Regions from separate parts of the Clostridium taeniosporum genome, predicted to be linked through region 2. Evidence: riboswitches for the same ligand, from Rfam matches in the RefSeq annotation. Region 2 holds a riboswitch; the other holds the start of a gene.
The links. Region 2 has a riboswitch for FMN ahead of BGI42_RS02430 (ECF transporter S component). Riboswitches for the same ligand answer to the same signal wherever they lie in the genome.

Region 1: linked by a shared signal. The riboswitch ahead of ribD (bifunctional diaminohydroxyphosphoribosylaminopyrimidine deaminase/5-amino-6-(5-phosphoribosylamino)uracil reductase RibD) and the one ahead of BGI42_RS02430 (ECF transporter S component) in region 2 are both predicted to bind FMN.

What each region holds. Positions count from the first base shown of each region.
Region 1 is NZ_CP017253.2:1,251,953-1,256,608, reverse strand. Features, by position in the region: gene ribH (6,7-dimethyl-8-ribityllumazine synthase) at 1-225, opposite strand, end outside; gene BGI42_RS05985 (bifunctional 3,4-dihydroxy-2-butanone-4-phosphate synthase/GTP cyclohydrolase II) at 282-1,475, opposite strand; gene BGI42_RS05980 (riboflavin synthase) at 1,508-2,158, opposite strand; gene ribD (bifunctional diaminohydroxyphosphoribosylaminopyrimidine deaminase/5-amino-6-(5-phosphoribosylamino)uracil reductase RibD) at 2,172-3,263, opposite strand; FMN riboswitch at 3,683-3,800, opposite strand; gene BGI42_RS05970 (DUF6398 domain-containing protein) at 3,868-4,656, opposite strand, start outside.
Region 2 is NZ_CP017253.2:487,240-491,895, forward strand. Features, by position in the region: gene BGI42_RS02420 (early set domain-containing protein) at 1-662, shown strand, start outside; gene BGI42_RS02425 (hypothetical protein) at 690-1,763, shown strand; FMN riboswitch at 2,053-2,170, shown strand; gene BGI42_RS02430 (ECF transporter S component) at 2,435-3,025, shown strand; gene rimI (ribosomal protein S18-alanine N-acetyltransferase) at 3,064-3,519, opposite strand; gene tsaB (tRNA (adenosine(37)-N6)-threonylcarbamoyltransferase complex dimerization subunit type 1 TsaB) at 3,509-4,219, opposite strand; gene tsaE (tRNA (adenosine(37)-N6)-threonylcarbamoyltransferase complex ATPase subunit type 1 TsaE) at 4,216-4,656, opposite strand, start outside.

The DNA.
Region 1 (4,656 bases), 760 kb from region 2:
AATTGCATCATATTTTTCATTTTTAGCCATCTTTTTCGCTACTATAGGCATTTCAAATGCACCTGGTACCCAAGCCACATCTATATCATCCTCATTTACTCCATGTCTTTTAAGTGCATCTAATGCTCCATCTAAAAGTTTACTACCTATAAATTCATTAAATCTACCTACTATTATTCCAACCTTTAGTCCTTCTGCAATTAACTTTCCTTCAAAAACGTTCATAATTAACTCCTCCATAAATCTACATTTTTCTAAATACAAATTTTTCTAATAAATTTTTATATATTTAATAAATGATTCATTTTTTCTTTCTTAACTTTTAAATAGAATTCATCATTTTTATTTAATGGCATTTCTATAGGTATTCTTTGTACTACATCAATGTCATTTTCTTTAAGTCCATCTATCTTTTCTGGATTATTCGTAATTAATTCAATTTTATTTATACCTAAATTTTTTAACATATCGGCACTAGCTTTATATTCTCTTAAATCTGGAGCAAACCCTAAAGCTAAATTAGCTTCAACTGTGTCTAAACCTTCATCTTGAAGTGAATAAGCCTTTAACTTATTTAAAAGTCCTATCCCTCTTCCCTCTTGTTTCATATATAACAATATTCCTCTTCCTGCTTTTGCTATCATTTTCATAGCTGCATCATATTGTTCTCCGCAATCACATTTTCTTGACCCCAAGCTATCACCTGTTAAACATTCTGAGTGAACTCTAACAAGAACAGGTTCTTCTCCTGAAATATCTCCTTTAATTAATGCTAAATGACATTTTTCACTATTGTTTTCTTTAAATCCAATAACTTTAAAATCACCATACCTAGTTGGAAGTTTTGCTTCTACCTCTTTAGTAACACAACTTTCATTTTTCAATCTATATTTTATTAATTCTTCTATAGTTAGTATCTTTAAATCATGCTCTTTAGCAAATTTTATTAAATCATCTCTTCTTGCCATATTTCCATCATCTTTTATTATTTCACATATGGCAGCTGCACCTTTAAATCCTGCGATTTTTGATAAATCTACTGATGCTTCTGTATGTCCAGTTCTTTCTAAAACACCTTTTTTCTTTGCTATAAGAGGAAATACGTGTCCTGGTCTTCTAAAATCATCTGGTCTTTCACTTTCAACTAACATTTTTATAGTTTCAGATCTTTCAAAAGCTGAGATTCCAGTAGTTGTGTTTATATAATCAATTGCCACTGTAAATGCTGTTTCATGATTATCAGTGTTTTTCTTCACCATAGGATTTAAGCCCAATTTTAATGCTATTTCTTCTTCTACTGGTGCACATAATAACCCTCTTGCATATTTAATCATAAAATTTATATTTTCAGGAGTTGCTTTCTCTGCTGGAATAACTAAATCTCCTTCATTTTCTCTTCCCTCATCATCAACAATAATAATCATTTTTCCGTTTCTTAAATCATTAACACATTCCTCAACAGTATTAAAGTTCATTTTCTCTCACCTCATACATAATTTTATTTTATTTAAAAACCATTTTCTCTTAAAAACTCCATGGTTACCTTGCTTTCACTATTTACTTTGTTATTTTCTTTACCTAATAATTTTTCAATATATTTTCCAATTACATCACATTCTAAATTAATAATTGATCCAACTTTTTTCTCACACAAAATTGTATTTTCTAAAGTATGTGGTATAACCGATACTTTAAATTTTTCATCATCCACATAAGCAATAGTTAAACTTATGCCATCAATAGATATTGAGCCTTTATATATAATATACTTTAAAATTTCATCAGGTGCAGTTATAGTAAACCATGTTCCATCAGAATCTTTTTGTATGTCTATTATTCTTCCTATACCATCTATATGCCCACTTACTATATGACCTCCAAGTCTATCTTCTAATTTCATAGCCCGTTCAAGATTAATTTTATTACCTGTCTTTAAACTTCCTAATGAACTTTTCTTTAAAGTCTCCCCCATAACATTAGCCCTAAATGAAGATTTAGTCATTTCTAAAACTGTTAAACATACACCATTGGATGCTATACTATCTCCTATTTTAGTATTTTCTAACACTTTATTTGCTTTTATTTCTATTATTCCAAAACCATTACCTAATGTAAGCGTTTCTATAACTCCTACTTCTTCAATTATTCCAGTAAACATTTAATCCCAACCTTCACTTCAATTTATTTACATAACCATCTATAACTATCTCCTCTGATAATTTTTCATATGTTAAATCTTTAAGTTTTACAGTATCACTTAATCTATAAAATCCTTTACCACCTATACTACTTTTGCTTGTTTCTCCACCTAATATTCTAGGTGCTATATAAAATCTAACTTTATCTACTATATCTTCTTCTAATGCTGAAAAATTTAATGTTCCTCCGCCTTCAATTAATACTGAATCTATCTTTAAATTTCCTAAAAATCTCATAAGTTCTTTTAAATCAACTTTTTTATCTTTATCATTTACCTCTATTACTCTAATATTTGCATTTAATAATTTTTCTTTCTTTGATTTATTTGCATACCTAGTTGTAGCTATAATGGTTAGATTATCATTATTTTTTATTACTTTAGAATCTAATGATATTTTTAATGTACTGTCTACAATAATTCTTATTGGGTTTCTTCCATTTTCTATCCTACATGTAAGTTCTGGATTATCCTTTATTATTGTGTTAATACCTACCATAATAGCCGATAATTTATTTCTTAATAAATGACCATCTCTTCTAGCTTCTTTAGATGTAATCCATTTAGATTCACCACTTGTTGTAGCTATTTTTCCATCTAATGATATAGCACTTTTTAAAACTACAAATGGTAAATTAGATGTTATATATTTAATAAACACTTCATTTAATTTCTTACATTCTTTTTCTTTCACACCAACTACAACTTCAATATTGTTTTCTTTTAATTTTTTTATACTCTTTCCAGATACTAATGGATTAGGATCTAACATTCCTATTACTACTTTTTTTATTTTTTTCTCTATTATTAAATTTACACATGGAGGTGTCTTACCATAATGTGAACAAGGTTCTAAAGTAACATATATTGTACTTCCTTCTACTGCTTTAGTCGCATTCTTAATAGCATTCACTTCTGCATGTTTTCCTCCATATTGCTCATGGTAACCTGTTCCAATTATCTCATTATCTTTTACTATTACTGCACCAACTAAAGGATTGGGATTAACTTTTCCTATTCCTTTTTTAGCTAATTCTAGTGCTAAATCCATGTATTCTTCCTTCAACAAATTCACCTTCTTAAAAAATCGCTAAGCGACTTTGTAATATCGATTTTTTTAGCCATGTACCATTTCCAAACATAGTACAAGACATATGATTCTTCATTCTTTAGGGTGTCCTCATAAAACCTTTAAAATACAATGTTCTATAAGTTATCCAGAAAATTTTAGTAATATAATTTCCTAAAGAATAAAAAATCCCTGAAGTATTATAACTTCAGGGATTGAAATTTATCTTATTTATAATTTATTAGCATTTTAATTCATTAACATAAAGATTTATGGTCTTTAATATTAAGGTAAAATATAATATTAAATCAAATTTTACCTTAATAATTTAAAAACCCTGAACTAAAACATAAGTTCAGGGTATAAATAACGCTAAATAACATGAATTAAAATATAATAACTATTAGATTAATATTTAACATCTTCTTTCATCCAGACTTTACTGTCGGCTTCGGAATCTAACCGAATCTGCCATTTGCATAGCTCGCGGGCTTTACCGCCGGTAGGGAATTTCACCCTGCCCTGAAGATTAATATTCAATTGATATTCTCATATTAACATACCTTTTAAATTATGTAAAGGATAATATTCAACTTTCTTACTAATGTAATGATTGAATTTTAAAATTTATATTCATTTCCTTTACCCATTTAATAATCTCCTTTGATTCATTCCATACTTCTAAACTATATTTTACATAATGCATAGCTTCTGCATCACTACCAAATCTTGAAATTCTAGGTAACACTTTAGCAATCTTCTTTTGCTTTAATATATATGGAATTACAAATGGATTTTTCTTATATGCTTTTCTTATAGCATCTTCTGCTTCTTTTATTTTTCCTGTTTTATAAAGTAATAAAACTTTATTATAAGACACAGCTGCTAAATAATCATTATCATATTTTTTAAATAACTTTTCTGCATCATTATATCTTTTTTCCATTAATAGCCAACTAGATAGTAGTCCTCTTATCATTAAATTATCTTTTTCATTTAGTTCTAATATTTCAAAAGCATTATCTATAGCAGCATCTCTTTCATTCATTTTCCACAATTGAATGGCTAAAGTATATTTAGCACCAAAAAATGGTTGAGCCTCACTTCTATTAAAGCATTCTTTAGATGCAGTTTTTAGATCATCAACTCCTAGTATATACTTTCCTGAATCAACAGCTTTTTCTAATAATGATTTCTTTTCATCATTTGTTAAACTTATATCTTTAGATAAAATTATATATGCATCTGAACAATATTCACAAATTCCTAAAGCTTCTTTAGCAAATTTTACTTTTTTATTAAAATTCTTTTCCATCCATGCTTTTCTCATTATTTTTTGAGCTTTTATAAATTCATCAGTAATTCTATTATTTTCTTCTAAAGAAATATT
Region 2 (4,656 bases):
AAGAAAAAGGAAATTTAGAAATTAATAGTGTAGCTGTGATAGGAAGCTTTAATAATTATGATCCTGCTCAAGGAAGTATGATTAAGGAAGGGAGTAAGTGGATTTTTAAATGTGATCTTTTAGAAGGAGAGCATTATTACAAATTCCTTATAAACAATGAATTAAAACTTAATGATCCGTCAGCAAATGTATATTTACCAGATGATAATGAAGAACTTTGGTCTGTAATTATAATAAATAATAACAATCAAAGATTATATAATAATAATCAATATACTGTTCATGTTGATTCATATAATGTAACTTGTAACATTAATGAAGAACAAAAAGCTGTAAATAAAAAGATTTTTAATGTGTTACTAGATAAAAAAATTGTTACAAGATTTGGATTTACAAATGTAAGTGGATTGCATAGTGTTACAACAGCATGGTTTACTCCTAAGGGAGAATTATATCAAGTAGTAGAAAATAATTTATTTGCTACTAAAGAAAATGAAAAAGATCCAATATTAATGTGGTTTTGGATGGATTTAAATAATTCTCATAGAAGTAATTGTGGACTTTGGACAGTTAAATTATTTATTGATGGTGAATTTGTGTTAGAAGATCAGGTTAGATTATTAGAAAACACTTCTTATACAGCTCAAGGTAAAATGAATTAAAATATACTGAAAGTGAAGTGATAAACTATGATAAAAGCTATAAATGTTAATACAAATATTAATAACAGTATAAATAATATAAATCAAAAAAATAATAAAATTAAAAGTAAGAAAACTATATCTAATAATGAAAACAATATAAATATAGATAAATATAAAGCATCAATATTAAAAAATGCTTCTACAGAAAATCAAGTATCTAAAACAAAGGATACTACAAAAAGTTCAATAGGGAACTTTTTTGAAGGCTTAGCTTCTACTGCAAGTGCAGTAAAAAATGCTGTGACTTCAGTAGGCAATAATGTTAGTAAGACAATCGTATCTGTAAGTGAAAGCGTAAAAAATACTGTAACTTCAGTTTCAAAAAGTGTCGTAGATGCTTCAAATAAAATAAGTAAAACTATAATGGATGTTTCTAAATCAGTAACTAATACTATAAATAAAACATCAGCACAAATAGCAAGTACAGTTAAACAAGTAACAACTACAGCATCCCAATTAAAAGAATCTGCATTAAATCTAAAAAATGCTGTTACTGATATGATTAGTATTGGAAGTAAGACAGCAGTTTCTGTTGGGGCTGACGTTTTAGAAGTAGGGGTTAAAGTTGGAAGTGCTATAACAGAAATAGGAATGGTTACAAACAATCCTAATAACGGAATAATAAAGAAGGCAGTAGCTACATTTACTATTGCTAAAGATGGAATATATTCAATAAAAGATCCTGTAGTTAGAATTAAAAATACTCTAGTTAAGGGATATGAAGATATGTCTAAGAGTTATAATGAAGCAGTAAAGAATTTTAATGATTTAAGAAATTCTATGGAAGTTACTAAAGAAATACCTAATGCAATAATTTCTACAGGAAAAGAAGTTATATCAAATGTAAAACTTATTGCAAATGATGTAAAAGAAGCAAGCGTTAATGTATTTAACACAGTAAAGACTACTACAACTGATGTTAAAAATACTGTATATAACGGTATTGAAGAAGTAACTAATACTGTTAAAGAAAATTATGAAAATTGTAGAAATGATGTTACAAAAGCTATGAATACCATTGAAAATAATAAAGGAATGTTTTCTCCACAGTTAGCATAATAATATTAAGCCAGTAAAATACTTTTATAGTATTTTACTGGCTTTTTCAATAGTGTAGAGGAATGTATAGAATTTTTTAAATATATATTTTTACAAAATCTTTAGTATTTTCAACTATAACTCTAAGTTTTTCAATTATTAATTCTCAACTAAAAAGTGTGGGGTAGCAACTTTGTTCTTTAAAAAGTTATGAAGAAATTTAATAAATAATATGTATATATGTAAAAAATTTATTGTAAAAATTATTTTAAGAATATATAATGAAGATATAGTAAAAATAATTTAATATTTATATCTTCAGGGCAGGGTGTAAATCCCTACTGGCGGTAAAGCCCGCGAGCTAAAATTATAGCAGATTCGGTGTAACTCCGAAGCCAACAGTATAGTCTGGATGAAAGAAGGTAACCTATTAGGAATTAGGAACGTTTTATTCTTAATAATTTGGTATATGCCCTGATGTATTTATGCATCAGTTTTTTTGTTTTTTAAAATAAATGTTTATATCTTAATTAGTTAATGTAATTGTAATTCATAAGAATATTTATTTAAAAAAATAAAATATTAAATCTAGGGACAACTTAGATTGTTTACAAATTTTAAAGGATAATATTAAAACGTTACCTTAAATCTAATAAGCTACACCAGGGAGATAATCTTTTGGGAGGCATAAAATGAACAAAAAGACAAACAAAACAATTAAAATTTCCTTATTATCAGCATTAGCATTGATACTTATGTATTTTGAATTTCCTGTTATACCTATATTTCCATGGCTTAAAATTGATTTAAGTGATATACCTGCATTATTAGGAACATTTGGATTTGGACCTTTAGCAGGTGTAACAATAGAATTAATTAAAAATATATTAATACTTTTGATCAAGGGAAGTCAAAGTGGATTTGTTGGAGAGCTTGCTAACTTTTTAGTTGGAGTATCTTTAATACTACCAGCAGGAATTGTTTATAAAAGAAACAAATCTAAAGAATCAGCTATTTTAGGCATGATTTTAGGTGGGATTTCTATTGAAATTGTAGGAATTATAGCAAATGTATATATACTTTTACCAGCGTATGGTATGCAAATGAGTAGTGCAGAATTATTAAAATATATTACTGTGGGTTTATTACCTTTCAATGGTATTAAAGCAATAATAGTATCTTTATTAACATATGTTTTATATAAAAAGATATCTGTATCTATATTTAAAGCAGAGCCTAATTTTGGAAGTCCGGAAAAAAATTCAAAGACTATAACTGAGTAATTAAAATATAAAAAATAATTCTTAAGCTAAAATTTAGCTTAAGAATTATTTTTTTCATCTATACGCCACATAATCACAGCATCTTCTTTATTATCTTGATAATAATTTTTTCTTACTCCTTGTTCTACAAAACCATATTTTTTGTATAATTTTTGAGCAGGAATATTACTAGCTCTTACTTCTAAAGTGTAGGCATTGCAATTAACATCTTTAGTTAATTTGATTAATGCATCTAATAAAGTTGAGCCAACATTTTTTTGTCTAAAATCAGGATGTACTGCTATATTAGTTATATGAGCTTCATCCATTACTATCCAAGTACCAACAAATCCAATAACTTTATTATCTAATTTAGCAACAATATAATTTGCAAGGGGATTTGCCAACTCTTGAATATATGATTCTTTACTCCAAGAGATAGGAAAACTTAATAAACTAATTTCTAAAACTTCATTAATATCAGCTTCAGTCATTAAACTAGTTTTAATTTTCACTTTTTAACTTCATCCTTTTTTCATATTCTCTCTCAGCTTGAGGTTTTTTCAAATAAAATGGAGCAGAGTTAGAATCATCACATTCACTATTTTTTAGTTTTAACATTCCTAATTCTCCTAAAGAAGAAGCTCTAATTAAGTTAAGGTGATTTGGAGGGAAGAAGCAATTATTGCAGTTTTCTAATATGTATTCTTTAGTGTTATTAAGTCCATCTCCAATGAACATAACATTTTCTCCTTTTTCATTAAGAATATCAACTAGTTCAGTTATATCAAGAGCAGAGTAATCCATTATTTGTTCTAATTTTCCATTACAAGATTTATATAAAGCAGTATAAACATTATTTCTTAATGCATCCATAACTGGACATATTATTCCATTAAAAGGAGCAATGCTATAAGCAAGTGCATCAAGACTAGAAACACTTACATATGGTTTATTTGATCCAAAACTTAAACCTTTGATTGTAGCCATTCCAATTCTTAAGCCTGTAAAAGAACCAGGTCCTTTTGAAACAACAAATCCATCAACTGAATCTATATCTAAATTACAACCATCTAATAAATTTTCAACTAAAGTCATTAATATTGTAGAATGTTCTTTTTTATTATTTAAAGTTACTTCTCCAAGCAATAAATCATCTTTAAGTAAAGCAGCAGTTGCAACTTTAGAAGATGAATCTATACTTAATACGATCATATTTTCAACTCCTTTATGTAATCATATCTTTTTCCATAAGGTGTTAATGTTATTTTTCTATAATTATCACCTTTTTCTAAATTTTTTTCTATATTTATATGAAGAAATTCATCAGGAATAATATCTTCAATATAATTTGCCCATTCTATTATAGATACACTATCTGAAAAAATGTAATCATCAAAACCGATAGCATATATTTCATCGGGATCATTTACTCTGTAAACATCAAAATGATTTAATTTTAATCTACCATCATCATATTCATTTACAATTGTAAATGTCGGACTTGTAATATCCTCTTTTATATCTAAACCAAGAGCAATTCCTTTTGTTATATGAGTTTTACCAGTGCCTAAATCTCCTGTTAGACAAATTATATCTCCTGAATTAAGCAATTTTCCAATTTTCATACCTAAATTAGTAGTTTCATTTAT